Regions from separate parts of the Streptomyces sp. SAS_272 genome, predicted to be linked through region 2. Evidence: riboswitches for the same ligand, from Rfam matches in the RefSeq annotation. Region 2 holds a riboswitch; each other region holds the start of a gene.
What was found. Region 2 has a riboswitch for cyclic di-AMP ahead of ACN6LD_RS25180 (M23 family metallopeptidase). Riboswitches for the same ligand answer to the same signal wherever they lie in the genome.

Region 1 (9,486 bases), on a different contig from region 2:
CAGCCGGCGCCCGATCCAGGGCACCAGGTACTCGCGGGCCCAGTGCACGTCGTCGCGCCGTACGTCGAGGGCGCCGCGCGGCGGGAGGAGCGGCCAGGGCTGCTCCGGATCGGCCGGCACGTCGAGGCCGAGGACCTGCCCGGCGCGCAGGGCCACCCGTGTGTGCCCCTCCGGGGAGAGATGGAGCCGGTCGCCGTCCCAGGCCCTGCGGTCCTGCACGGACTTCAGGGACCACAGGTCGAGCACGGGACAGCCGTACCGGTCGGCGACGGCGCGGACGTGCCCGTTGAAGGTGGCGATCTTGCCGCGCAGGTGCTTGAGCACGGGGACGCCACGGGTGTCGAAGCCGGTGGTCACCATGACCGTGCCGGCTACGGCGGTCAGGGCCGAGATCGCGCGCTCGAAACGCTCGGCGACCTCGTCCGGGTCGGTGCCGGGACGGAGGATGTCGTTACCGCCCGCGCAGAAGGAGACCAGGTCCGGGGCGAGTTCCACCGCCCGGGCGAGCTGGTCCTCCATGATCTGGTCGAGCAGCTTTCCGCGGACCGCGAGGTTGGCGTAGGCGAAGTCGCCTTCGGGCCGCAGGTCCGCGAGAAGTACCGCGAACCGGTCGGCCCAGCCGACGAACGCCCCGTCGGGGCCGGGGTCGCCGACGCCTTCGGTGAAGCTGTCCCCCACCGCCACGTACGACCCGATCACTGATCTGTTGTCACTCTTCGAATCGTCTGCCACGGCAGATCATGATTCACCTTCCAATGTGACCTACGCGACCGTAGGCAGGGGTTGACGGTCGGTGAGAAAAGCCACTCCTAAAGAGTTTGCCAATCAGGGAATAAGGGACCACACGCGGAAGTCGTTGATGCGGAAGTGGCTCCAGGTGGTACGGAAGGCGAAGTGGCCGCTCGTGTACGGCTCCGGGTCGGTGTGGTCGAAGACCAGCCGCCCGTTGTTCCACCAGCGCACGACCGAGCCGTCGGAGACGATCCGCACGTGGTGCGGCCGGTTCGCGACGAGCAGCGGCTCGGTGTAGTCGTACAGCAGCGGGCGCACTCCCGGCTCGCCCACGTAACGGCGCATCCTGGTCGTGGTGTTGCCGTTGGCGCCGTAGCCGACGTAGTACGTCTTGAGGCGGTCGTACTCGGCGAGGGCGCCGCCGCGCGGGGTGGCGAAGAGGTCGTCCGGGGAGCGGACGTCGACGGCGTTCCAGAAGTTGTTGAGGTCGGAGACGCGGTCGTTGGGCCCGCCCGCGGAGATGGGCGTGGCGACGTACTCGAGGACGTACGGCCCGTCGAGCCGCCGCCTGAACCAGACGGTGGCGCCGGCCGGCACGTCGATCTCGAGGCTCCCGCAGGAGGCGGTGACCGTTCCGCCCTGTTCCCGCTCGACGGCCCACCGGCCGAGCCCGCGGCGGAAGTCGTCGTGGGCGAGGAGCCTGCGGCGCGGCGCGGCACTCGCCGTCGTCGCGGGGGCGAGGGCGGTCAGGGCGGCGGAGGCGGCGAGTGCGCCGAATGCTCTGCGCGTCGTCGTCACGGGATGCGGCTCCTTCGGTCGGACCGGGGCGGCGGGGCGGCCTTCCGCGAGCGGCGGAACCCGGGCCGACGCCTGGCCGGCGTCCCACCGGGTCCGAGGCCGCCGCCGAAAGCGCTTGCCGTCTGACCTGACCACTGTGTCCGCATCGGCGTCGCCTGTCGACGGTGCGACCGGACACGCCACACGACCGCAATCGAACGATCATGAATGAGCGCAGTCGGCGGAGGTCCTCGGAGTCCGCGGGGTCCGCGGGGTCCGCGGCGCACCCACAGCGGACGCGCCGAAGGCCGGCCCCGGATCGTGCGATCGGGGCCGGCCTTCGGCTGCGTGTCAGGCGCGGGGTCGTCGGAGGGGTCAGCCGACCGAGACGCCGTGGGAGCGGAGGTAGGCGAGCGGATCGACGTCCGAGCCGTAGTCCGGCGTGGTGCGGATCTCGAAGTGCAGGTGCGGTCCGGTCACGTTGCCCGTGGCGCCGGAGAGCCCGACCTGCTGGCCCGCGCCGACGGTCTGGCCGGCCGAGACGGAGAGCTGGGACAGGTGGGCGTACTGGGCGTAGTAGCCGTCGTTCAGCTTGATGACGACCTGGTTGCCGTAGGCGCCGCCCCAGCCCGCGGAGACGACGGTGCCCGCGGCGACGGCCTTGAGCGGGGTGCCGGTCGGGACGACGAAGTCGACGCCGGTGTGGTAGCCGCTCGACCACATGCTGCCCGACTGGTGGTACGGCGTGCCTACGGTGGCGCCGGACACCGGCAGGGTGAAGCCGCCCGCGTTGCTCTCGGCGGCCTGGGTGGTCGTCTTCGCGGAGGCCGCGGAGGACGAGGACTTGGACGCCTGCGAGGACTTCGAGGACTTCGAGGACTTCGGCGAAGAGTCCGCCGAGGACGAGGAAGAGGTCGAACCGGACGACTTGGCGGTGCCGGCCGCGGCCCTCTTGCCGATCGACAGCTCGAGGCCGGGGTGGATCAGCGAGGGGTCGGCGCCGACGGCCTCGCGGTTGTCCTGGTACAGCCTCTTCCAGCCGCCGCTGACGTGCTGTTCGGTCGCGATCTTCGAGAGATAGTCGCCGGACCGCACGGTGTAGGTCGTGGCGGCGGCGGTCTTCCGGGTCACCGGAGCGGCCTGCACGGCCTTCTGGGAAACCGTCTGCGCGACGGCCTGGGAGACGGCCTGGGACGCCGACTCCCCCGTGGCCGCATGGGCGCCGGAAGCCGCCATGAGCGGAAGCGCGAGCGCGGCCCCGCCGGTTCCGGCGGCGGCTATGGAACGGGTGAAACGCTGGGCCTTGGGACGGCGATGCTTACCCTTCGCGGGCATGACGAATTCCTCTCCGGCGCCTGCGAGGTGAGCTGTCGGGTGCGGACTGGAGATGTCCGGCCACGTCGGGACGCGGCTTTACCCCGAGCCTGTTCCGGGACCGGAACAGGCGGTAGTGCCTGTGGGTCCCCCGCTCCTGCCGTGCACGGGTGAGTGTGCGGATTCCGGGCGGCGGCAGGATTAGGCGTCCGTCCGGATTGGTGTGGAACGTAAGCGACCAGGACGCACAGGGACAAGCAGAGGTTGCACTGACATGGCATTTCTCTTGATCCGCCACGACAATTACCGGTCACGCTCCGTGAATCAGAACGGCCCTATCCGGTCAAGCACCCCGGAAAACCACACGAATTACGTGAACATGACGGGCGACGTACGGTCACGGATATGACGCTGCTCACGTGACGCTTCTCCAGCTTTCTTCATGACAGAGCGAGTTGGAACGAAGAATCCAATTCGGACAGAAACCTCAGATGCGACGCAGCCGGATAACCGTCGCATCGAGGTCGCCCCGCAATCCGGTACGCATCCCGTGATGCAGAAGCACCGCACCTCGGTGGATTTCTCCTGATTCACGGCATTCATACGATGCCGTGGGGTCGAGCCCGCGCAGCCGCAGCGCCGGAACGGGCTCGCCGAACCGCTGCGCCTGGAGCCAGGCGAGGACGACGGTCTCGTCCCCGAGCACGTACTGGACGGCGCTCAGGCCGCCCGTCGGGGGACGCAGCCGATACAGGTCGCCCTGCTGCACGACATGCCGGACGTCCTTGTAGAGGCCCACCCAGCGGCGCGCCTCGGCGAGCTCCTCCTCGCTCCACTCGGCGAGGTCGCCGCCGACGCCGAGCACCCCCGCCATGGCGCTGACGAACCGGAAGCGCAGCGAGCTGACCCGCCCGTTGAGCTGCGTGTTGGGGCTGTCGGTGACCCACGCGGCCATGACCCGGGCGGGGTGGATCTGACTGAAGCCGTGCTGGATGTCGAGCCGGTCCAGCGGGTCCGTGTTGTCGGACGTCCACACCTGGTCGGTGCGGCTCATGATCCCCAGGTCGACGCGCCCGCCGCCGCCCGAGCAGGACTCGAAGGCGACGCCCGGGTGGGCCGCCCGCAGCCGGTCCAGCAGGTTGTACAGGGCCCGTACGTGGTCGACCCACAGGCGTTGCGGATAGGGGTCGTCCGGCCAGCCGGCGTCGGTGAAGCAGCGGTTGAAGTCCCACTTGACGTAGTCGATCGGCGCGCTGGACAGGAGTCCGTCGAGCTGTTCCCAGAGGTACTCCTGGACGTCCTCGCGCGCGAGGTTCAGCATGAGCTGATTGCGGAACTCCGTCCGCTTTCGTCCTGGTTGGAACTGCACCCAGTCCGGGTGCGCACGGTAGAGGTCGCTGTCCGGGTTGACCATCTCGGGCTCGACCCAGATGCCGAACTGCATGCCGAGGGCGCGCACGTAGTCGGCGAGGGGCTTCAGCCCGTTCGGGAAGCGGTCCGGGTTGGGCTGCCAGTCGCCGAGCCCGGCGTGGTCGCCGGTGCGGGCCCCGAACCAGCCGTCGTCCACCACGAAGAGCTCGACGCCGATCGACGCGGCGCGCCTGGCGAGGGTCGCCTGCTGCTCCTCGGAGATGTCGAAGTAGGTGGCCTCCCAGGAGTTGAACAGCACCGGCCGGTCCTGCCCGGCGTCCGGGACGACGTGGGCCCGCTGGTAGGCGTGCCAGGCGCGGCTCGCCCCGCCGAAGCCGGCGTCGCTCCACAGGCCGGCGAAGACCGGCGTGGTGAAGGACTCGCCGGCAGCGAGGCGCAGCAGGCCCGAGTCGTCGTACCCGGCTCCGCCGGTGATCTGCACGCGCGCGTCGGGGAGCTGGGCGACGGCGATCCGCCAGGAGCCCGACCAGCCGAGGGCACAGCCGTAGACCTCGCCGCGCTCCTCGGTGGCGTCGGTGTCCAGGGCGACCCAGGGCAGGTGCTGGTGCCCGGTGTGTCCGCGCCGGCTGCCGATGACCGTCTCGCCGTGGCCGAGCGGGGTGCGCGCGAGCCGCGACTCGGCGGCCCAGCGGCCGTGCAGCTGCGACAGCCGCCAGTCGTCCCGCTCGGGCAGGGTCCAGGTGGCCGAGTCCGCGCGGAGCAGTTCCAGCGGCTGCTCGCCCTCGTTGCGCAGGGTCGTCCACCGCTCCACGACGTCGCCGCGCATCCGGTAGTGCAGGGTGATCGCGAGCCCGGCGTCCCGGAAGCGCAGTCGCAGTTCGTCGCCGTCCCGCTCGTGCGTCTCGAAGGTCCACTCGGTGCCGCGGCGTTCGTCGGTGCGCACCGACAGGGCGGGCCGGACGAAGCGCGGGCCGCCCTCGACCGGATACTCCTCGCGGCCGTCGAGCGGGGACTCGAAGGACGCCCCGCGCTCCGACCAGGGAAGGGCGGCCAGGGCCTCGGCGTCGGCGAGCGAGATGCGCGGGCCCCAGTGCAGGTGGACCAGCTCGTCGGCCTCGGTGAGGTGGAGTGCATAACTGCCCGTGGGCCCGGAAAGGACCCAGGTGCGGCCGGCGTCGGCGATCTCGGGCATCAAAAACTCCCACTGATTCGAACAGGTGCGATCAAGCGTCAACATCATCGAACGCGGTCGGCCCCTCGGGCAACTTCCGGCCGACGATGGCCCCACCTGGGCGGACGGGTCGACCGGCCGGTCCGAGGACGACGTCTTGCCCCGAGGGCCCGTGTCGTATGGTCGAGGAGGTCCTGTCGGCCACCACGAGCCGCGCCGACGCGGACCGACTGGGAGGGAGCCCCCGTGACGCAGCAGATCCCGTCGACCGAGCCCGAGCTGGCCGGTGTGCGCAACTTCCGGGACGTGGGGGGTCTGCCGACCGTCGACGGCCGGCGCGTGCGCCACGGCGTGCTGTACCGCAGCGGCCACCTCGCGCACGCGACCGACGAGGACGCGGCGTTCCTCGCCGGCCTGGGCCTGCACACCGTCTTCGACTTCCGCAACGCCGCGGACCAGAGGCTGGAGGGCCCGGACGTCGAGCTGCCGGGCGTGCGCAACGTGAACCTGCCTCTGTCGGACCCGGCGGACGGCGCCGAGTTCTGGAAGATGGTGCGGGACGGCGAGATCGACCAGCTGCGCGGCATCCTCGGCGACGGCAAGGCGGCCGGCCGGATGATCGCCTCCTACCGCAGGATCGTCACGGAGCGCACGGCGGAGCACTCGCGGGTGCTGCACGCGCTCGCCGAGGACAGCGTGCCGGCGCTGATGCACTGCGCGGCGGGCAAGGACCGGGCGGGCCTGTCCGTCGCGGTGACGCTGCTCGCCGTGGGCGTGGAGCGCGAGGCGATCCTCGGCGACTACCTGGAGTCCAACGCCAAGCACCGCCGCTACAAGGTGCGCCGCAGCGCCACCTCCGCCGCGGCCTACTCCCCCGAGGTCATGGAGCTGCTCGGCCCGCTCTTCGACGCCCGCGCGGAGTACCTCGAGGCGGCCTTCGAGACCGTGGAGCAGACCTGGGGCGGCGTCGACGCGTACCTGGAACAGGGCCTCGGCCTGGCCCCCGAGACCCGCGCCCGGCTGCGCGAACGCCTCCTGGACTGACGGCCGCCCTACTGCTTGGCGCCCACCTCGAACAGCAGCCAGAGGAATCCCGCGAAGAGGTGTCCGACGGCGATGTAGATGATCAGCCGGATCCAGAGGGTACGGGGGAACTTCTCCTCGATGTCGCTCATGACGTCACTCCGGTCTCCGACGGGTTCGGGCCCAGGCACAGCGTGGCCGTGGGGCTCTGCAGCAAGGTGTGGACGAACAGGAGCTCGACCCCGTCGGCGTCCTGCGCGGCGATCCGGTGCGGGGTGAGCGAGTCGAAGTGCGCGCTGTCGCCGGGCCCGAGCAGGTCCGTGGCGTCCGCGAGGCGCAGCCGCAGCCTGCCGCGCAGCACATGCAGCCATTCCTCGCCGGGGTGCACCCGCACGATGTCGCCCTGCGCCCCGTACGGGACGTGGACCCGCAGGGCCTGCATCGCCCGCCCGGAGGCGCCGGTCTGCCAGTACGTCCAGCCGCCCGCCCGGGTCGGCTCCATGGCGGCGGCGCGCACCACGGCGTCCCGGTCGGCGGCCGTCTCGCCGAGCACATCCGAGACCGTCGTACCGTAGACGCGGGCGAGGGCGAGCAGCATCGGCAGCGAGGGCTGGCGCTGCCCGGTCTCCAGCCGGGAGAGATGGGCGGGCGACAGCCCGGCCGCCCGGGCGGCGGTCTCGAGGGTGAGGGTTGCCCGGCGGCGCAGGTCGCGCAGCCGGGGGGCGACGACGGAGAGCGCCTCGGCCTGTTCCGCCGGGCGCTCGGACTCGGTTGGGCTCATGCCGCCATTGGACGCCGATTTTGCCTCTGCGGCAAATTTCTTGCCTCAGAGGCAAAACGCCCGGTGATCCGGCAGCCCGTGCGGCGTCAGCGGTTGGCGACCGCCTGCTTGACCAGGGTCTTGCTGAAGTCCCACATCAGTCCGCCCCCGCTGTGCGCGTCGTCCATCACCGCGGTGAAGGCGTCGACGAACCGGTCCACCTCCCGCTCCCCCACGATCAACGGCGGGATCAGCTTGATCACCTCCAGATGGTCGCCGGAGACCTGGGTGAGGATCCGGTGGCGTTGCAGCAGCGGCACGACCACCATCTGCGCGAAGAGTCCCTTGCGCGCCGCCTGGAGCATCGTCCAGCGACCGCGCAGCTTCAGCGATCTGGGCTTTCCGAACTCGATGCCGATCATCAGACCCCGGCCGCGGACGTCGGCCAGCAGCTCGTACTCGTCGACGAGTGCCGCCAGCCGGGCTCGGAGCAGGTCGCCGGTGGCCCGGGCGTTGGCCACGATCTGCTCGTTCTCCATGACGGACAGCACGGCGAGCCCGGCCGCCATGGCCTGCGCGTTGGAGCCGAAGCTCGCCGAGTGCACCAGCACCCGGTCCATCGAGGAGTAGACCTTCTTGAAGATCCAGTCCTTGCCGAGGGTGGCCCCGACCGGCACATAGCCCCCGGACAGCGCCTTGGCCACGCACACGAGGTCCGGCTCGACCCCCTCCTCGTGCTGGTAGGCGTAGAAGTCGCCGGTCCGCCCGAGGCCCGTCTGCACCTCGTCCGCGATGAGCAGCGCCTTGTGGCGGTGCAGCAGCTCCTGTGCGGCGCGCAGGTAGCCCGGCGGCGCCTCGTGCACGCCCTTGCCCTGGATCGGCTCGACGATCAGGGCGGCGACGTCGCCCTTCTTCACCTCGCGGGCCAGCGCGTCGAGATCGCCGAGAGGCACCGCCGTGTCGGGCAGCAGCGGGGAGAAGCCGTCCCGGAAGCCCGACTCGCCGTTCACCGACAGCGAGCCCGTGGTGAGGCCGTGGAAGGCGTGGTCGCAGTACAGGATCCTGGGCCGGCCGGTGGCGTAGCGGGCGAACTTCAGCGCCGTCTCCACCGCTTCGGTGCCGCTGTTGCCGAAGAACGCCCGGTCCAGGTGGGGGCTGTGCGCGAGCAGCTTCTCGGCCAGCAGCCCGGGCAGCGGCTGGCAGTCGAAGCGGGTGAGGTCGGCGAGCCCCGCGTCGAGGACGTCGTGCAGCGCCTTGCGGACGACGGGGTGATGACGGCCGAGGCCCATCACCCCGAACCCGGCGAGCATGTCCAGGTGGTCGTGGCCCTCGGCGTCCCAGAAGTAGGCGCCCTCGGCCCGCTCGTAGACCTTGTCGAAGCCGATGGTGTGCAGCATGCGCGGCAGCTGGTGATTGAGATACCTGGCGTGCAGCTCGTAGCGCTCGGCTCCGCGCTCGGCCAGCAGCGCGCCGAGGTCGAACTCCGTGGTCATTCAGCCTTCTCCTTGAGTGGGCCGGCGAGCGGACCGTCGGCGGACGCAACGCCCCGCACGGCCAGGCTCGCGCTGATCCGGCCGGCGATCTCGACGGGCGTCAGACCGACGTCGGCGAGCACCTCCCCGCGCTTGGCGTGCGCGAGGAACTGCTCCGGGATGCCGAACCGCCGGACGGGCACGTCGACTTCGGCGTCGCCGAGGGCCAGCGCCACCGCCGAGCCGACGCCCGCCGCCCGGCTGTTGTCCTCGACGACCGCCACCAGCCGGTGCTCGGCGGCGAGGCCGGGCAGGGCCGGATCGACGGGTTTGACCCACCGGGGGTCGACGACCGTGCAGGCGACGCCCCGCGCCTGCAGCAGTTCGGCGGCCCGCAGGCACACCGACGCCATCACGCCGACGGCCACCAGCAGCACCTCGGGCCGTTCGGCGCGGTGCAGGACGTCCATGCCGCCCACCGTGCCGACGGCCGGGACGTCCGGTCCGACCGACTCCTTGGGGAAGCGGACCACCGTCGGCGCGTCGTCCACCGCGACGGCCTCCCGCAGCTGGGCGCGGAGCTGGCCGGCATCGCGCGGGGCGGCGATCCTGAGCCCGGGCACCACCTGGAGCGCGGACATGTCCCACATCCCGTTGTGGGACGCCCCGTCGACGCCGGTGACCCCGGCCCGGTCCAGGACGAACGTCACCCCGCAGCGGTGCAGCGCCACGTCCATCAGCAGCTGGTCGAAGGCGCGGTTCAGGAAGGTGGCGTAGACGGCCACGACGGGGTGCAGGCCGCCGGTCGCCAGGCCGGCCGCGCTCACCGCCGCGTGCTGCTCGGCTATGCCGACGTCCCACACGCG
Region 2 (9,486 bases):
GACGACGGTGTCGACCCCGCGCGGCGCCATCGCCTGGACGACCGGCCGGAGCTCCTGCGGCTTCCCGAAGAGCTCGGTCAACTCGGCGTAGGCCCTGCGCAGTTGCTCTTCGTCGGCCAGGTCGAGACGGACGCCGCCCAGGTCGGCTCGGTGCCGCAGGTGCGGGGCGGTGGCCTTGAGGGCGACGGGGTAGCCGAGAGCGGCGGCGGCCCGCGCGGCCTCGTCGGGGGAGGGCGCGGGGATCGCCCGGCGGATGCGGACGCCGTAACGGCCGAGCAGCTCGCCGGTCTCCTCGGCGCCCAGGGTGAGTCCCTGTCCGCGCGTGAGGAGCCCGTCGATCAGTGCGGCGGCACCCCGCTCGTCGATGTCCTCGTACTCGGGCACCCGGCCCGGGTCCGCCGCCTCGCGCCGCCACTGGGCGTACTTCACGGCCTCGGCGAGGGCGCGGACGGCGCGTTCGGCGGCCGGGTAGGCGGGGATGAGGTGTGCGCCCTCCGGCGCCTCGACGACGGGGGCCTGCTGCGGCCCTGCGTCCTGTGCCGCGGCACGCACGCGTGGGGTCGCCTCCGCGCGCGGTGCGGTGCTCGCGGCGGCGGACAGCGCCGCCGCGAGGCCGCCGAGCTCCACGTGCACCACGAGCACCGGTTTTGCCGGAGCCGCGGCCGCCGCCGAGCGCAGGGCCTGTGCGAGTTCCGCGTCGCCGGGCGAGGTCTCCCCGATCGCCGGGATGGCAGTCACGACCACCGCGTCGCACGTCTCGTCGGCCAGCGCGCGCGCCAGCGCGGCGTGGAAGTCCTCCGCCGCGGCCTCGGTGGTCAGGTCCAGCGGGGGCAGGGGCCGCAGCCCCTCGGAGAGGCAGGCGTCGTACGTGAGCAGTCCGAGAGACTCGGAGTTGCCGAGGATCGCGACGCGCGGCCCCGTCGGCAGCGGCTGACGGGCGAGGAGCAGGCCCGCGTCGACCAGCTCGGTGATGGTGTCCACGCGGATCACGCCGGCCTGCCGCAGCAGCGCCGACACCGTCGCGTGCGGCAGGCGTGTGGCCCGTACGGCGTGCCCCTGCGGGGCGGAACCGGCGCCCTGGACGACGACCAGGGGCTTCGCGGCCGCGGTGCGCCGGGCGAGGCGGGTGAACTTGCGCGGGTTGCCGATGGATTCCAGGTACATGAGGGCGACGTCGGTGTCGGGGTCGTCGTACCAGTACTGGAGGACGTCGTTGCCGGACACGTCCGCACGGTTGCCCGAGGAGACGAAGGTCGACACGCCGGTGACGCCGGTGACGCCGCCGCCGCGCCGGTGCAGCCGGGAGAGCAGGGCGATGCCGATGGCGCCCGACTGGGCGAACAGGCCGATCCGGCCCGGCCTCGGCATCTCGGGGGCGAGGGAGGCGTTGAGCCGCACGTCGGGCGAGGTGTTGATGACCCCGAAGGCGTTGGGGCCGATGATCCGCATGCCGTACGCGCGCGCGTGGCGGACGAGTTCACGCTGCCGCTCGCGCCCGTCGGGACCGCTCTCGGCATAGCCGGCGGAGAGGACGACGAGCCCCTGCACACCGTGTTCGCCGCACTCGGCGACGGCCGCGGGCACCTGCTCGGCCCGGACGGCGACGACCGCGAGGTCCACGGGCTCGGCGATGTCCCGGATCGAACGGTGGGCGGGCACGCCGTCCAGTTCCTTCAGGTCCTCGGGAAAGGCCTGGTTCACGGCGTAGAGGCGGCCGGTGAACCCGGCCTCGCGGAGATTGCCGAGGACGCTCCGGCCGACCCCGCCCGGGGCGCGCCCGACGCCGACGACGGCGACCGAGCCGGGTGTCAGGAGCCGCCGCACGGAGTGCGCCTCGGCACGCTGTTCCCGCGCGCGCTGCACGGCGAGGGAGCGCTCGGTGGGCTCGAGGTCGAACTCCAGGCGGACGACGCCGTCCTCGAAGCTGCGTTTCTGGGTGTAGCCGGCGTCCGTGAACACCTTGATCATCTTGTTGTTGGCGGGGAGCACCTCGGCGGCGAAGCGGCGGATGCCGCGCTCGCGTGCGACGGCCGCGATGTGTTCGAGGAGGGCGGAGGCGACGCCGCGCCCCTGGTGGGCGTCCTGCACGAGGAAGGCCACCTCGGCCTCGTCGGCCGGCGCCGAGGCGGCCATGCCGTCGGCGCCGATGCGGTCGTACCGCACGGTGGCGATGAACTCGCCGCCGACCGTGGCCGCGAGTCCCACGCGGTCCACGAAGTCATGGTGCGTGAAGCGGTGGACGTCCTTCGCGGACAGGCGCGGGTAGGGCGCGAAGAAGCGGTAGTACTTCGACTCGTCCGAGACCTGCTCGTAGAAGCTGACCAGGCGCTCCGCGTCGTCGACGGTGATGGGACGGACGCGCGCGGTGCCGCCGTCGCGCAGCACCACGTCGGCCTCCCAGTGGGCGGGGTACTCGTGCCGGTCCGACGCGCTCTGCATGGGGCCCACACTACGGCTCGCTTCCGACGACAGCGCCAGGCAGTCTTGAGGACGCACGTCGGGTCGAGGCCGCGATCCGACGGCCACACGGTGACGGGACACCCGGGACCGTCCCTCACACGCTTCACGTGTGGAACACTGGTCTAGACAACCTGAGACACCGAAGGGCAGCATCACATGGCTGAGCGCCGCGTCAACGTCGGCTGGGCCGAGGGCCTCCACGCCCGCCCCGCTTCCATCTTCGTCCGGGCCGCCACGGCCGCAGGCATCCCCGTGACGATCGCCAAGGCCGACGGCAACCCCGTCAACGCGGCCTCCATGCTGGCCGTTCTCGGTCTGGGCGCCCAGGGTGGCGAGGAGATCGTCCTCGCCTCCGACGCCGAGGGCGCGGACGCCTCGCTCGACCGGCTGGCGAAGCTGGTCGCCGAAGGTCTCGAGGAACTCCCCGAGACCGTCTGAGCACCCCCGCATTACGCGGTGAAGGGCTCGTCCGAATTATCGGGCGAGCCCTTCGCATTTCCGGTTCACGGGCAGCAGAAGTAATCCCCCGCGAATTACTTCTTCTTTGTATACGGCTCCCGTGTTAATGCCGCAGACCGCCCATGTTTACGGGAGGTTGCGAAGTCCTCACACGCTCGGCGCGCTCCGGACCTCTCGAAAAGCGCAGCCGGTGCGCGAGCGTCGCGCGCTCGGTGTGCAGCGCCGTGACCGCCCGCGCGCGCTCCCCGTCGCCGCGCGTCACCGCGTCGACGATGGCGCCGTGCTCCGCCCAGGACTCCACGGGGTCGGCCGGCGCCTCCACCGCGTACATCCAGGCGATCTTATGCCGGAGCTGGGTGAGCATCGACGTGAGGGCGGGGCTCCCGGCGGCCTGGGCGAGCGTCTCGTGGAACCAGCTCCCCAGGGAGCGCAGGTCCTCGCTGTTGCCCCTCCTGGCCCGCTCCTGACCCAGCCGGACGAGCCCGCGCAGCACCTTCAGATGGGCGTCCGTGCGCCGCTGTGCGGCCCGGGCGGCGCCGAGCGGCTCCAGCAGCAGCCGCATCTCCAGCAGGTCCGCGGCCTCCTGCTCGGTGGGCTCCGCCACGCACGCGCCCGCGTGCCGCCGGGTGACGACGAACCCCTCGGCCTCCAGTGTGCGCAGCGCCTCACGGACGGGGACACGCGAGACGCCGTAGCGGCGGGCGAGGAGTTCCTCGGTGAGGCGGCTGCCGCGTTCGTAGACACCCGCGACGATGTCGTCCCGGATGGCCGTGCACACCGAGTGCGCCGGAATTCGCATGACGGACCTCCGCCTTAATCCCCGTGAAACGTCGACGGTTGACGTGTGTTCCGTGACTCTATTGCAATGAGCGGGAATTTCCGACGGGGAGCCGGAATCCAGGGATATTTTTTGGACAGCGGGGCCCCGAAAACGGCGAAAGCCCCGGCCGAGGGGCCGGGGCCGAACGATTCGTCGCCGATCGTCGTCAGACGTTGACGCCGTGGTTGCGGAGATAGGCGACCGGGTCGATGTCCGAGCCGTACTCGGGGCTCGTGCGGGCCTCGAAGTGCAGGTGCGCACCGGTGACGTTGCCGGTCGCGCCGGACAGCGCGATGCGCTGGCCCGGGGTGACCGTCTGGCCCACCGACACCTCGATGGACGACAGGTGGCCGTACTGCGTGTAGGTCCCGTCGTGCATCTTGATGACGATCTGGTTGCCGTAGGCGCCGCCCCAGCCGGCCTCGACCACGGTGCCGGAGCCGACCGCGTGCACGGTGGTGCCGCTGGCCGCGTGGAAGTCGATGCCGGTGTGGCTGCCGGAGGACCACAGCGAGCTGCTGGCCTGGTAGCCGGTGGAGACGTAGGAGCCGGTGATCGGCGACACGAAGGTGTTGAGGCGCTTGCGCTCGGCCTCACGGGCGGCACGCACGCGTGCCTCGCGCTCCTCCACGGCCTTCTTCGCGGCGGCCTGGCGGGCGGCCTCCTCGAAGGCGGCCTGCTTCTGCGCCGCGACCTGCTCGTCGACCTGGTCGGCGACCGACTCGGCGACGGACTCGCCCACCGTGACGACGGGGATCAGGCCGGTCTGCTCGGGGCTGGGCTCGGCCGCGAAGGCCGGGGTGGAGGCGACGGTGGCCATCACACCGGTGGTGGTGAGCGCCGCCACGCCGACCGCGCGAGCGGTGGAACGCTGCATCCGGCTGGGCCGGCGGTGCTTCCCGGTGGCGCAGGTGAACGCCATGAAGTCAGGGGTGTCCTTTCCTTCCCTCTCGCCTACCGGGTTAGCTGACGGGTTCGGAGCAGGAAGGTCTCCTACGGACCCCCTCGTGTACACGCGGGCGTCCGATTCACCCCAGGGACTTCACAAGTGGGTCCCCGGCTCCCCTGGCTCGCGCCGTACGGGGACTCGGCGATGACTGTCCGGTGCCGCGGCTGCGGCGCAGTGCCTGACGGACAGCCCGGATGAAGCTAAGCGGCAGGGGGACCGATCCTCAAACGGATCACGGATTTTGTAGCGCATCCCACAGGGCAGACAGGCAACGTCCGCCCCAATTCGGACATACAGAAGCCCTGGTGACGCTCGGTCGACCAGGGCCCCTGCGCGTGCGTGCCGTTACCCGCGGCGCCGACGGCTACTCGGCGGACACGACCTTCACCTCGCCGATGCCGAGGGCCTCGACCGGCGCCTTGATCTGGGCCGCGTCGCCCACGAGGACCGTCACGAGACGGTCCACCGGGAAGGCGTTCACGGCCGCCGCGGTGGCCTCCACCGTGCCGGTGGCGGCGAGCCGGCGGTACAGCGTCGCCTGGTAGTCGTCGGGCAGGTGCTGCTCCACCTGGTCGGCCAGCGTGCCCGCGACGGCTGCCGCGGTCTCGTACTTGAGCGGCGCCACCCCGACCAGGTTCTGCACGGCGACGTCGCGCTCGGCGTCGGTCAGCCCCTCGGCGGCGAGGGTGCGCAGCACCTGCCACAGGTCGTCCAGGGCGGGACCGGTGTTCGGGGTGTCCACGGAACCGCTGATGGCGAGCATCGCAGCGCCCGACCCGTCCGGCGCGGACCGGAGGACCTGCCCGAAGGCGCGAACGCCGTAGGTGTAGCCCTTCTCCTCACGCAGGACGCGGTCCAGGCGGGAGGTGAGGGTGCCGCCGAGGCAGTAGGTGCCGAGCACCTGGGCGGGCCACACGCTGTCGTGCCGGTCGGCGCCGATCCGGCCGATCAGCAACTGCGTCTGGACGGCCCCCGGGCGGTCCACGATGACGACGCGGCCGGTGTCGTCGGCGATCACCGGCGGCACGGGCCGGGGCTCGGCGGCAGAGCCCGTCCAGGCGCCCAGGGTGTCGCCCAGGAGGGCGTCCAGGTCGACGCCCGTGAGGTCGCCGACGACCACGGCGGTGGCCGTCGCCGGGCGGACGTGCCTCTCGTAGAAGGCGCGGACGGCCGCGGAGTCGATCTTCTCGACCGTCTCGGCGGTGCCCTGCCGCGGACGCGACATGCGGGCGGCGGCCGGGAACAGCTCCTTGGAGAGCTCCTTGGCGGCGCGCCGGGAGGGGTTGGCCAGCTCGTGCGGGATCTCGTCCAGGCGGTTGCGCACGAGGCGCTCGATCTCGCTGTCGGCGAACGCGGGCGCCCTGAGGGCGTCGGCGAGCAGACCGAGGCCCTTGGTCAGGCGCGAGGCCGGGACCTCGAGGCTGATGCGCAGGCCGGGGTGGTCGGCGTGCGCGTCCAGGGTGGCGCCGCAGCGCTCCAGTTCGGCGGCGAACTCCTCGGCGGAGTGCTTGTCGGTGCCCTCGGTGAAGGCGCGCGCCATGATCGTGGCGAGGCCGTCGAGACCGGCCGGTTCGGCGTCCAGCGGGGCGTCGAGCAGGATCTCGACGGCGACGACCTGCTGGCCGGGGCGGTGGCAGTGCAGCACCGTCAGGCCGTTGGCCAGGGCGGTGCGCTCGGGCGCCGGGAACGCCCACGGCTTGGCCTCGCCCGCCAGGGGCTGGGGGTGGAAGTCCATCGTGGCGAGCTCGGTCACCGGGCCGCCTCCTCGTTCTCGTCCTGGTCGGCGGGGGCTTCGGGGGCGGTGGGCTCGTAGACGAGCACCGCGCGGTTGTCGGGACGCAGGCGGGCCTCGGCGATCTCCCGCACCTCCTCGGCCGTCACGTCCAGCACACGCTGGACCGCGGTCAGGGCGAGCTGCGGGTCGCCGAACAGGACGGCGAACCGGCACAGTTCGTCGGCGCGGCCGGCGACCGTGCCGAGCCGGTCGAGCCACTCGCGCTCCAACTGGGCCTGGGCGCGCTCCATTTCCTCGGCCGTGGGGCCCTCCTCGGCGAACCGGGCGAGCTCCTCGTCGATGGCCTCCTCGATGACGGGCACCTCGACGTCGCCGGACGTCTTCACGTCCAGCCAGCCCAGGGACGGCGCCCCGGCGAGCCGCAGCAGGCCGAAGCCGGCCGCCACCGCTGTGCGGTCGCGGCGCACGAGCCGGTTGTAGAGGCGGGAGGACTCGCCGCCGCCGAGGACGGTGAGCGCCAGGTCGACGGCGTCGCACGCGCGCGTGCCGTCCTCGGGCAGACGGTAGGCGGCCATCAGGGCGCGGGCCGGCACCTCCTCCTCGACGACCTCCCGCAGCTGCCCGCCGATCACGTCGGGCAGGGAGCCGTCGCGCGGCTCGGGCTTGCCGTCGTGCCCGGCGATGGAGCCGAAGTACTTCTCGATCCAGGCGAGCGTCTGCTCCGGGTCGATGTCGCCGACCACGGACAGGACCGCGTTGTTGGGCGCGTAGTACGTGCGGAAGAACGCACGCGCGTCCTCCAGCGTCGCCGCGTCGAGGTCGGCCATCGAGCCGATCGGCGTGTGGTGGTAGGGGTGGCCGTCGGGGTAGGCGAGAGCGGTGAGCTTCTCGAAGGCGGTGCCGTAGGGGACGTTGTCGTAGCGCTGGCGGCGCTCGTTCTTGACGACGTCGCGCTGGTTCTCCATCGACTCGTCGTCGAGCGCCGTGAGCAGGGACCCCATGCGGTCCGCCTCCAGCCAGAGGGCGAGCTCCAGCTGGTGGGCGGGCATGGTCTCGAAGTAGTTGGTGCGCTCGAAACTGGTGGTGCCGTTCAGCGAACCGCCCGCGCCCTGGACGAGCTCGAAGTGACCGTTGCCCTTGACCTGGCCGGACCCCTGGAACATCAGGTGCTCGAAAAGGTGAGCAAGGCCGGTACGGCCCTTGACTTCATGGCGTGAGCCGACGTCGTACCAGAGGCACACCGCCGCCACCGGGGTCAGGTGGTCCTCCGAGAGCACCACGCGCAGGCCGTTGGCCAGGCGGTGCTCGGTCGCTGTCAGGCCCCCGGAGCCTGCCTGGGCTGTGGCCGTGTGACCCATGGGCATGTACGTCCCTTCCGATCGCGGACGCGGTCGTCGAAACCGCGGTTTTCCTGCCGGTCCTGTCACTGTATGCAAGCGTGCGGACAGGAGGCGAAGTTCCCGGACGACATACGCCGAGAGCGAGATCGCGTAGCCTGCGGGCAGCCGTGGACGAGGCGACTTCGCGGGCGGGGCCGAAGGGCCGACGCCGGGTCCTCGCCCGCCCTGTCAGTGCCACGGTCCACAATGGTCCGCGTCAGATCCCGTACCACGCCCCAGCAAGGAGCCGGCAGCGATGGCCCGCCGCAGCACGAAGACCCCGCCGCCCGACGACTCGTACGAGGAGCGGATCCTCGACATCGACGTCGTCGACGAGATGCAGGGCTCCTTCCTCGAGTACGCGTACTCGGTCATCTACTCCCGCGCCCTGCCGGACGCCCGTGACGGCCTGAAGCCGGTGCACCGCCGCATCGTCTACCAGATGAACGAGATGGGCCTGCGCCCGGAGCGCGGCTATGTGAAGTGCGCCCGTGTCGTCGGCGAGGTCATGGGCAAGCTGCACCCGCACGGCGACTCCTCGATCTACGACGCCCTGGTGCGCATGGCCCAGCCCTTCTCCATGCGCGTGCCGCTCATCGACGGCCACGGCAACTTCGGCTCCCTCGGCAATGACGACCCGCCGGCCGCCATGCGGTACACGGAGTGCCGCCAGGCCGCGGCGACGAGCCTGATGACGGAGTCGATCGACGAGGACACGGTCGACTTCGCGCCGAACTACGACGGGCAGGAGCAGGAACCCGTCGCGCTGCCCGCCGCCTTCCCGAACCTGCTGGTCAACGGCGCATCCGGGATCGCGGTCGGCATGGCCACGAACATGCCGCCGCACAATCTGGGCGAGGTCGTCGCGGCCGCCCGCCATCTGATCCGCTACCCCGGCGCGGATCTGGACGCCCTGATGAAGTTCGTCCCGGGTCCCGATCTGCCGACCGGCGGCCGGATCGTCGGCCTCTCCGGCATCCGGGACGCCTACGAGAGCGGCCGCGGCACGTTCAAGATCCGCGCCACGGTCGCGGTGGAGACGGTCACGGCCCGCCGCAAGGGCCTGGTCGTCACCGAACTGCCCTTCACGGTCGGCCCCGAGAAGGTCATCGCCAAGATCAAGGACCTGGTCGGCTCGAAGAAGATCCAGGGCATCGCCGACGTCAAGGACCTCACCGACCGGGCGCACGGTCTGCGCCTGGTCATCGAGATCAAGAACGGCTTCGTGCCGGAGGCGGTCCTGGAGCAGCTCTACAAGCTGACGCCGATGGAGGAGTCCTTCGGCATCAACAACGTGGCGCTGGTGGACGGCCAGCCGCTCACGCTGGGCCTGAAGGAGCTGCTGGAGGTCTACCTCGACCACCGGTTCAACGTCGTGCGCCGCCGCAGCGAGTTCCGCCGCACCAAGCGCCGTGACCGGCTGCACCTGGTGGAGGGCCTGCTGACAGCCCTCGTCGACATCGACGAGGTCATCCGGCTGATCCGCTCCAGCGACAACAGCGCGCAGGCGAAGGAGCGCCTGATGGAGCGCTTCGGCCTGTCGGAGATCCAGACCCAGTACATCCTGGACACTCCGCTGCGGCGCCTCACCAAGTACGACCGCATCGAGCTGGAGTCGGAGAAGGAGCGGCTCAACGGGGAGATCGCCGAGCTGACCCGGATCCTGGACTCGGACGCGGAGCTG
Region 3 (9,486 bases), on a different contig from region 2:
CTGGCCCGGGAGGGATACGGCTGGGGCGTCGTGAATCCCCGGGAGGCCGTGGCGACGGCGGCGTGGCCCGGCGTGTGGCGGATGGGCCGCCGGCACTGGCGGTACGGCCTGGGCGAGCTGCGGCGGTCGGTCTCGAAGGGCGCCTTCGTGGACGCCGTGCGCAGAATGCTTCCCGCGGTGGAGGAGACCGACCTGGTGCCGACGGCGGCCGGCGTCCGCGCGCAGGCGGTCCTGCGCGACGGCGGCCTGGTGGACGACTTCCTGATCCGGGAGGGCCCCCGGACGGTCCACGTGCTGAACGCGCCCTCACCGGCGGCGACGGCTTCCCTGCCGATCGGCCGCGAGGTGGCCCGCAGAGCCTTGAGCGCACTGGCCGACGCGTGAGGCGGCCGCACGTCGTGCGGAACGCGGCCACCCGACCGGTCCGGAGGGACGGCACCGGCCCCGGAGGGACCAGACGCGGAGGGACCGGACAGAGAGGGACCGGACGCGGGGGGACCGGACAGAGAGGGACCGGACGCGGGGGGACCGGACAGGGAAGGACCGGACAGGGAAGGACGGCACCGGTCCCCGAGTGACGGGGCACGGAGGGACCGGACACGGACCGGGAGGGACCGGGCCGGGGAGCACGTGGGCTCCGTGCGTTCGCGCAGGCCCCGTAAAATCGACCCCACTGTGTCTGATTCCGTGAGTGTTCCCGATGTCCCCCCGTCCTCTCCGCGTGGTGAGCACCACCCGGGGGAGCCCGTTCGGCATACCCGCGCCAAGGGGGAGCCGCGGTTCCCCGACGGGCCGCGGGCCGATCCCGCCGGTTCTCACTTCGAGCGGCGGATCCGCAGCTTCCAGCCCCGGCGCAGCCGGGTGACGGCCGGGCAGGCGGACGCGCTGCAGCGGCTGTGGGCGAAGTGGGGGCTGGACATCGACGGCCGTCCGGTGGACCTCGCCGAGCTGTTCGGCGCGGGAGACCGCCCCGTCGTGGTGGAGATCGGTTTCGGCATGGGCGAGGCGACCGCGCAGATGGCCGCCGCCGACCCCGGCACCGACATCCTCGCGGTGGATGTGCACACGCCCGGCCAGGGCAACCTGCTCAGCCTCGCCGACCGCAACGCGCTGACCAACGTCCGGGTCGCCAACGGCGACGCGATCATTTTGCTGCGCGAGATGCTGCCGCCGGACTCGCTCGACGGGCTGCGCGTCTACTTCCCCGACCCCTGGCCCAAGAAGCGCCACCACAAGCGGCGGCTGATCCAGCCCGAGTTCCTCGACCTTGCGGCGACACGGCTGAAGCCGGGCGCGCTCGTGCACTGCGCGACCGACTGGGAGCCGTACGCGGAGCAGATGCTCGAGGTGCTGACCGCGCACCCCGACTTCGAGAACACCCGGGCCGACGGCGGGTTCGCGCCGCGCCCCGACTTCCGGCCGCTGACCCGTTTCGAGGGCCAGGGGCTGGACAAGGGTCACGTGGTGAACGATCTGCTCTTCCGGCGCGTACAGGATCGCGTCCAGCCCGGGGATCACTGACCGAACAATTCCCTCCACCACAGTCCCCTCCCTCGTTAGGGTCGATGCCGTGGCCATCAGTTCCCCGTTTCCGCCCAGTCCACCGCAGCCGCCGCATCCCGGCGGCGGGCCCGAGGGCGGTGTGCTCCGGCACGCTCACTGGTGGCAGCACAGGTGGGTCCGGTACGGCGCACTGATCACCCTGCTCGCCCTGTCCGGGCTGGTCATCCTCGCCCTGGTCCGCGAACAGACCGGCACCGAGGGTCTCCTCGTGGGGCTGGGGCTCGCCGTGCTGCCCGTGCCGCTGCTCGTCGCCGCCTTCCGGTGGCTCGACCGGGTCGAGCCCGGCCCGTGGCGGAACCTGCTCTTCGCCTTCGCCTGGGGCGCGTGCGCGGCGGCGCTGATAGCCATCATCGCCAACAGTTTCGCGACCAGATGGATAGCCACCGCGACCGCGGACCCGTCCGGCGCCGACACCCTCGGCGCGACCGTCATAGCGCCGGTCGTCGAGGAGTCCGCCAAGGCCGCGGCCGTCCTGCTCGTCTTCCTCTTCCGCCGGCGGGACTTCACCGGCATCGTCGACGGCGTGGTGATAGCCGGGATCACCGCCACCGGCTTCGCCTTCACCGAGAACATCCTCTACCTCGGCACCGCCTTCGGAACCGACCAGCTCACGGGCGACAGCGGCATCGCCTCCGTCACCGCCGCGACCTTCTTCGTGCGCGTCGTCATGTCGCCGTTCGCGCACCCCCTGTTCACCGTCCTGACCGGCATCGGCTTCGGCTTCGCCGCGCTCTCCGGGGAGCGTCAGCACACGCGGCGTGTGCTCCTTCCGCTGTGCGGGCTGCTCCTCGCGATGGGCATGCACGCCCTGTGGAACGGCTCCTCGTCCTTCGGCGAGCTCGGGTTCCTCGCGGTGTACGCGGCGATCATGGTGCCCGCGTTCGGACTGCTGACCTGGCTGGTGGTGTGGACACGCCAGCGCGAGCTGCGCACGGTGCGCGAGGAACTGCCCGCCTACGCGGCCGCCGGCTGGCTCACCCCGGCCGAGCCGTTCGCACTCGGCTCGATGCGGGCCCGGCGGCTGGCCCGGGTGTACGCCGGGCGTCACCTCGGCAGGCCGGCGGCTCGCGCGGTGGCCCAGTACGAGGCGTACGCGACATCCCTCGCGTTCCTGCGTCACCGCGGCCGGCAGGGGCGGGCCGGGGCCGATTTCCTGGTCCGCGAACGGGAGTTGCTGAACGAGCTGTGGCGGCGGAAGGACGTCGCCCGCCCCGCCCTGGACCACGCGGCCCGCATGACGGCCCCTCCGGTACGGATGCCCCCGCCGCCCTGGCCGGCGTACGGGGCCTACGGGTACGGCCAGGGCCAGGGCCTGGGCCCGGGGTACGGCCCACCGGGGCAGGCGTACGGCCCGACGCAGGGATACGGGCAGGGCGGCCCGGCGTACGGGCCGGGCCCGGCGTACGGGCAAGGCCCGGCGTACGGGCAAGGCCCGGCGTACAGCCAGAGCCCGGCGTACGGCGGCCGGCCGCACTCCCCCGGAAACGACCACAGGAACGGCCACACGCCCGGGTACGGATACGGGCACGGTCAAGAGCCCGGATACGGGTACGGCTACGGATATCCACCGGGCCCCCACCCCGCGGCCAACCCTCACCAGTAGAGCCGCCCAGCGTCACGCACCAGCGGCCGGCCACCTCACGCTGATCGGACAGCCCGGGCACGCCGAACCCGTCACGAATCAGAACGACAGGCCGGACGCGCCGAACCCGTCTGGAGTCAGCACGACAGGCCGGACGCGCCGATCAGTTCATGCCGACGCCTGGGTCAGGCGGGTGACCTCCGCCTCCGTCAGTTCCAGGTCCGCCACCGCCAGCAGCGCCGGGAGCTGCTCGACCGTGCGGGCGGAGGCGATCGGCGCGGCCACCGTCGGCTGCGCGGCGAGCCACGCCAGGGCGACCGTGGCCACCTGGGCGTCGTGGGCGCCGGCGATCTCGTCCAGCACGGCGAGGACGCTGCGGCCCCGAGCCGTGTCGAGGTGCTTGGCGGCGCTGCCCGCGCGGGCGCTCTCGACCGTGGTGCCGGGCCGGTACTTGCCGGTGAGGAAGCCGGAGGCCAGCGCGAAGTACGGGACGGCGGCGAGGCCGAAGCGGGCGGCGAGATCCTGGAGGCCGCCCTCGTAGGTGTCGCGCGAGACCAGGTTGTAGTGGGGCTGGAGGGCGACGTACCGGGCGAGTCCCTCGCGGTCGGAGAACTCCAGGGACTCCCGGAGGCGTTCGGGCGAGATGTTGGAGGCGGCGATGTGCCGCACCTTGCCCGCCTTCACCAGCTCGTCGAGCGCGCCGACGATCTCTTCGACGGGCACCTCGGTCTTGTCGAAGTGCGTGTAGTAGAGGTCGATGTGGTCGGTGCCGAGGCGGCGCAGGGAGGCGTCGGCGGCGGCCTTGATGTTGTCGGCGGACAGACCGGGGAAGTCGGGGTGCTGGCTGACCTTGGTGGCGATCACGACGTCGTCGCGGTTGCCGCGGGCCTTCAGCCACTTGCCGATGACGGTCTCGGACTCACCGCCGCTGTTGCCCTCGACCCACGCGGAGTAGGAGTCGGCGGTGTCGACGAAGTTGCCGCCCGCGGCCGTGTAGGCGTCGAGGACGGCGAAGGAGGCCGCCTCGTCCGCGGTCCAGCCGAAGACGTTGCCGCCGAGGGCGAGCGGGAAGACCTTGAGGTCGGAGGAGCCGATGGTGCGTAGGGAAGTCATGCTTCGTCTCAACGGACGCGGCAGGCACGCCATTCCTCGCGTGACACGAAGAACAGATGAACAAGCGGCAGCCCTGACGTCGGGGGTGGCCGTCAGGGCTGCCGTTGCTCGATGGTCCTCAGAGCTCCTCGAGAGACGACTCAGGCCTCCTCGAGGCACGGCTCAGGGGTTGAGGCCCTTGCTGCGCAGCCAGGCCGCCGGGTCGATGCCCTCGGCGTTGCCGTTCGCGTGGACCTCGAGGTGCAGGTGCGCCCCGGTGACGTTCCCGGTGGCGCCCACGCGGCCGATCACGTCACCGGTGGCGACCTTCTGGCCGACGCTGACGCTGATCGACGACTGGTGGCAGAACCAGAGTTCGGTGCCGTCGTCCAGGGTCAGGATGGTGCGGTAGCCGTAGGCGCCGGCCCAGCCCGCCTCGGTGACGGTGCCGCTGTGGACGGCCTTGATGAGCGTGCCGGTGGGCGCGGCGAAGTCGAGTCCGGTGTGGTAGCCGGAGGACCACAGGGAGCCGGCCTGGCCGAACGTCGAGGTGATGGTGTACGAGGAGGTCGGCAGCGTGTACTGCTTGGCCAGCTCGGCCAGGCGCGCGGCCTCGACCTTGGCGGCGGCCTCCTCGGCGGCCTTCTTCTTCGCGGCGGCGGCCTTGGCCTCCGCCTCCTTCTCGGCCTTGACGACGGCGTCGGCCTTCGCCTTGGCGGCCGCGGCGGCGGCCTTGACCTCGACCTGGGTCTTCTGCGACTCGGCCTGGGCCATGATGCGGCTGCGCAGGGCCTCGCCGGCGTCGGCGACGCTCTGGTCGGCGTCGGCGTCGGCGTCGGCGTCGGCATCGACGGCGGCCTCGGAGCCGAAGCTCGCCAGAGCGGACGCGGCTTCCGGGGCGGGCTTGTCGTCGGAGATCAGCGAGCCCACGCCCGGCAGGTCCGGCATGGAGATGGAGACCGGGGCCTTGCCGGTGTTGGCGCTGGCCATCCCGCCCGCGCTCACGGCGGCTATGACGCCGACGCCGAGGACGGTGGAGCTGCGGGCGAATCCGCCGCCGCGCTGCTTGGCGACGCGGTGCTTGCCGCGTACCGGGCGAATGGACTCCGCGGTGGGGTTCCACTCCTCCCAGGGGCCCTCGTCGGTGCGGTAGCCGCCGTAGCCGAAGGTGTCGGTGGGGGACTGGACCGGCGCGTACGGGGCCTCGGGGGCCGGCGGGTTGGACGCCACGCGGGCGCACTCCTTTCCTTCCGTCGCCTACCGGGTTAGCTGACGGGTTCGGAGTCGGAAGGTCTCCTACGCGCGTATACCGGCCGTGGACTCTGCGAGTTCACGGAGGCTTCCGCGTGATTCACCCCAAGGTGGTGGTTCCCCGGTTCCCTTGCGGGATTCGGCGCGTGCGCACGGAGCCGACTCTGGTGTCGGCTGGGACGGCCGCGCTGCGTTATCGAACGTTAATAGACCCGGGGGTGCGTTTCCAAGCCGTTCTGCTTGATCAACAACATTTCTGGCCTGGACTTTCTGGCCAGCAGCGGTGAAAAACGGGCGAGTTGACCCTCGTTCAGGATGCCCCACCCGTCACACGCGTAGACACGGCGACTCGGGGCCGGCGCACAGGGCGGCCGCGCGCGCACGCAGCGTCACAAAAGCGCGAGGACGCGAGGGAAGTGAGGAAGCGGGGGCGAGGACGCGCCACGGGGCGAACGCACCGAGGGCCGGAACCCTTTCGGATTCCGGCCCTCGGCCTTCAGTAGCGGGGACAGGATTTGAACCTGCGACCTCTGGGTTATGAGCCCAGCGAGCTACCGAGCTGCTCCACCCCGCGTCGTTGTGACTCCAGTGTACGTCATCCGGGGGACGCCCAGAACCAGGCTTTGTCGCGCCCCCGCCGCGACTCCCGCCCGGGCTCCCGGCCCGGGCTCCCGCCGCGGCCTCACACCAGGTGCCGGTTCGGGGCCTTCGCCCGCTCCTCGTACTCCGGCAGCACGAGGACGTCGACGCCCGCGGCGGCCAGCAGGCCGGTCCCGTCCGCCGCCGTCACGAAGGTGTCCGGCTCGCGCCACGCCGTGACCACCCTGCGCACGCCGGCGTCCAGGATGAGGCGGGCGCACGGGGCGGGGCGGGAGGAGCGGCGGGCGCAGGGCTCGAGGCTGCTGTAGACGGTGGCGGCGGCCAGCCGGGGGTCGGCTGGGCCGAGCTTCGCGAGCGCCGCCTCCTCGGCGTGCACGACCGGGTCGCCGCCCTCGCGGGAGTGCCCGCGGGCCAGCTCCGTCCCGTCGGCGGCCACGATCACCGCGCCGACGCTGAACGCCGTGTCCGAGGGCGGGCACTGGGCGGCCAGCTCGCAGGCGAGGGCCAGCCAGTGCCGGTCGGCAGCGGCGGCGAGCGGTCCGGCGCCCGGGGCGGTGGGCTCGTAGCGGTGCAGGACGACGTCCTCGATGCGCCGTGTCTCCACCAGCCGCAGCCGTCCGCCCTGGTAGGCGCCCGGCCCGAAGAGGCGGGGCGCGTCCGGGTCGCCCACGAACAGCGGGGCGAGGACGAGCTGGAGTTCGTCGGCGAGGCCCTGCTGGAGCAGCTGGGTGTGGACGGTTCCGCCGCCCTCGACCATGAGACGCCGGACGCCGAGCTCGTCGTGGAGGTGGGTGAGAAGGCGGCGCCAGTCCAGTTCGGGGCCGAGCGGGACGACGTGTGCGGCGATGCCGAGCGCGCGGGCCCGTTCGGCGCCCTTCTCGGTCGTGTACACGACCTTCTCGCCGCCCGTGTGCCAGAAGTTCGCCGCCGGGTCGAGGTCGCCGGAGCCGCTGACGGTGACCTTGAGCGGGTAGGCCGGCCGGCCGACGGCGACCCGGGCGGCGCGGCGCTCGGGGGAGTTCACCAGGAGCCGGGGGTTGTCGGCGCGGATGGTGCCGGCGCCGATGAGGATGGCGTCCACGGAAGCCCGTACCGCGTCGACGCGGTCGAAGTCGGCGGGGCTGGAGAGCAGCAGGCGTTCGGGCGTGGTGTCGTCCAGGAAGCCGTCGAGGGAGACGGCGGCGGACAGCAGGACGTACGGGTACGGCATCGACGTGCTCCCGGGCTCGGTCCGACGGCGGTCTTGGTGCGGGACGTCTTGGTTCAAGTTTGAAACAACCTACACTGGGTGCATGACGACTCGCTGGCTCACCCCCGAGGAGCAGCGCGCCTGGCGCGCCTACGTTGCCGGCTACCTCCTGCTGGAGGACGCGATCGACCGGCAGCTCCAGCAGGAGGCCGGCATGCCCCACCTGTACTACTCCATCCTCGCCAACCTCTCGGAGATCCCGGAGCGACGACTGCGGATGACCGAGCTCGCGGAGCAGCTGAAGATCACCCGTAGCAGGCTGACCTATGCGGTGTCCCGGCTGGAGAAGGACGGGCTGGTGCGGCGCGAGGACTGCCGCTGGGACAAGCGCGGCACCGTCGCGGTCCTGACGGACGAGGGCATGGCGATCCTGCAGAACCTCGCACCCGGCCATGTCGAGACGGTCCGCGCCGGCCTGTTCGACCGGCTCACCCCCGAGCAGGTGGGCCAGCTCGAGGAGATCTTCACGCAGGTCGTCCGGGGTTTCCAGGAGGACGCGGGCGGCGAGGCCGGACCCGAGGAGCTCCCGTGGCGGCGGCGTTCGTCGCCCTGCTCCGGAACGCCGGGGACCCCGGGGGCCTCCGGGGTCTCGTGAGCCGCACCACAAACCAGTTGCTTCAAATTTAAAGCATGGGGTAGGGTCTCGTTTCGTCGGAGTTGCTTCAAATCTGAAGCAACACCCGGCCCAGTGTCACCCTGTCAACGCCCTCCGGACCCGGGAGCCCCTCATGCCCGACACCCCCGCCGCCACCCAGCGCGCCCGCGTCCGGGTACCGCTCCGCTTCCACGACGGCTACTCCGTCGACGCCGAACTGGTCACCTTCCACGGCCTCGTCGACGGCCAGGAGCACGTCGCCGTCGTCCTCGGCGAGCCGGCCCCGGGCTCGGTCCCGCTGGTCCGGCTGCACTCCGAGTGCCTGACCGGCGACGCCTTCGGCTCCGCCCGCTGCGACTGCGGCCCCCAGCTGCGCGAGGCGGTCGAGCGGATAGCGGCGACGGGCGGCGCCCTGCTCTACCTCCGCCAGGAGGGCCGCGGCATCGGCCTCTACAACAAGCTCGACGCGTACGCCCTCCAGGACCAGGGCCTCGACACCTACGAGGCGAACGCCGCGCTCGGCCTGCCCGAGGACGACCGTGACTACACGTCGGCCGCCCAGATGCTGCGCGCCCTCGGCATCACGAGTCTGGACCTGCTGTCCAACAACCCCGACAAGGCAGAGCAGTTGCGCGATCTGGGCATCGACGTCCACGACCGCGTGCCGACCGGCGTCTTCACCACCCCGCACAACGTCCGCTACCTGCGCGCGAAGGTCCTGCAGACCCAGCACACGCTGCCGCTGGCCTCCCTCACCGGCCTCAGCGCGGTCTGACGCCTTCGGCCTCCGGTACGGGCAGGCGCATGCCCCGGGACTCCGCGACGCGCAGGGCGTCTCTCAGGCACTCGGCGAGCCGGAGACCGGCGTAACGCACCTCGGTGTACGGCGACGCGGGGTCGTCCAGCAGCGGGCGGGCGAGGCCGAGCACATCCTCGGCCGTGGCGAGCTGCTGGGCCTCCAGCTCGTCGGCGAGACGGGAGAGGCGGCTGCCCTGGTCGTCGGTCACCAGGTAGCAGGGTTTCCCTTCGGGGGACGGCCAGGGCAGCAGCCGGGGGGACGAGGAGAAGGCCGGCTTCGTCACGCGGCCGCCTCCTGCGCGCCGATCAGGTGCCCGTCCAGGTCGATCCCGAAGTCTGCGGCCAGGACGAGGGCGAGGCGACGACGCTGCCGGAGCGCGGCTTCCCGGTCGTGCGCGGCGAGATAGGGGCGCACGAGCACGGAGTCGGCGCCGTCGAGAGAGCCGACGAGACCGTACGGGGAACGGTGCAGGGGGAGGCGCGGAGCCACGGGGGCGGGGTCATGCCGTACGGCGGTGAAGTGCAGGCAGAGCCTGGCCCGCTGACGATGCGTGCGACGCCGTTTCCCGGTGCCGGGCGCGAGAAGAAGACGCATCCATTCGAGGGTGCGACGGATAAGGTCGTGCATGTCGACGCTCCTTTGCGGCGTTGGCCACGCCCCGGGAGGTCTAGCCACCTCGCCGGGGTCTTTCCGTTTTCGAAGCTACACCGGTCTATAGCCCTCTACATACAAGTAGAGAGGGATCCACACGATCG

Region 1: linked by a shared signal. The riboswitch ahead of ACN6LD_RS36365 (M23 family metallopeptidase) and the one ahead of ACN6LD_RS25180 (M23 family metallopeptidase) in region 2 are both predicted to bind cyclic di-AMP.
Region 3: linked by a shared signal. The riboswitch ahead of ACN6LD_RS13480 (M23 family metallopeptidase) and the one ahead of ACN6LD_RS25180 (M23 family metallopeptidase) in region 2 are both predicted to bind cyclic di-AMP.

Annotation. Positions count from the first base shown of each region.
Region 1 covers NZ_JBMNDR010000100.1:1,331-10,816, reverse strand. Annotated here, with positions in the region: gene ACN6LD_RS36375 (SGNH/GDSL hydrolase family protein) at 1-699, opposite strand, end outside; gene ACN6LD_RS36370 (DUF6250 domain-containing protein) at 826-1,530, opposite strand; gene ACN6LD_RS36365 (M23 family metallopeptidase) at 1,885-2,844, opposite strand; cyclic di-AMP (ydaO/yuaA leader) riboswitch at 2,849-3,006, opposite strand; gene ACN6LD_RS36360 (alpha-galactosidase) at 3,311-5,386, opposite strand; gene ACN6LD_RS36355 (tyrosine-protein phosphatase) at 5,612-6,409, shown strand; gene ACN6LD_RS36350 (DUF6126 family protein) at 6,418-6,540, opposite strand; gene ACN6LD_RS36345 (helix-turn-helix domain-containing protein) at 6,537-7,169, opposite strand; gene ACN6LD_RS36340 (aspartate aminotransferase family protein) at 7,256-8,641, opposite strand; gene dxs (1-deoxy-D-xylulose-5-phosphate synthase) at 8,638-9,486, opposite strand, start outside.
Region 2 covers NZ_JBMNDR010000048.1:20,237-29,722, reverse strand. Annotated here, with positions in the region: gene ACN6LD_RS25195 (bifunctional acetate--CoA ligase family protein/GNAT family N-acetyltransferase) at 1-2,439, opposite strand, end outside; gene ACN6LD_RS25190 (HPr family phosphocarrier protein) at 2,617-2,898, shown strand; gene ACN6LD_RS25185 (GntR family transcriptional regulator) at 3,023-3,718, opposite strand; gene ACN6LD_RS25180 (M23 family metallopeptidase) at 3,906-4,661, opposite strand; cyclic di-AMP (ydaO/yuaA leader) riboswitch at 4,676-4,842, opposite strand; gene ACN6LD_RS25175 (M16 family metallopeptidase) at 5,053-6,441, opposite strand; gene ACN6LD_RS25170 (M16 family metallopeptidase) at 6,438-7,787, opposite strand; gene ACN6LD_RS25165 (DNA gyrase/topoisomerase IV subunit A) at 8,059-9,486, shown strand, end outside.
Region 3 covers NZ_JBMNDR010000018.1:19,461-28,946, forward strand. Annotated here, with positions in the region: gene lhgO (L-2-hydroxyglutarate oxidase) at 1-384, shown strand, start outside; gene trmB (tRNA (guanosine(46)-N7)-methyltransferase TrmB) at 676-1,521, shown strand; gene ACN6LD_RS13470 (PrsW family intramembrane metalloprotease) at 1,571-3,166, shown strand; gene ACN6LD_RS13475 (aldo/keto reductase) at 3,314-4,258, opposite strand; gene ACN6LD_RS13480 (M23 family metallopeptidase) at 4,421-5,467, opposite strand; cyclic di-AMP (ydaO/yuaA leader) riboswitch at 5,477-5,643, opposite strand; tRNA gene ACN6LD_RS13485 (tRNA-Met) at 5,989-6,062, opposite strand; gene ACN6LD_RS13490 (dihydrofolate reductase family protein) at 6,171-7,298, opposite strand; gene ACN6LD_RS13495 (MarR family winged helix-turn-helix transcriptional regulator) at 7,381-7,932, shown strand; gene ACN6LD_RS13500 (GTP cyclohydrolase II) at 8,066-8,707, shown strand; gene ACN6LD_RS13505 (hypothetical protein) at 8,694-9,014, opposite strand; gene ACN6LD_RS13510 (hypothetical protein) at 9,011-9,358, opposite strand.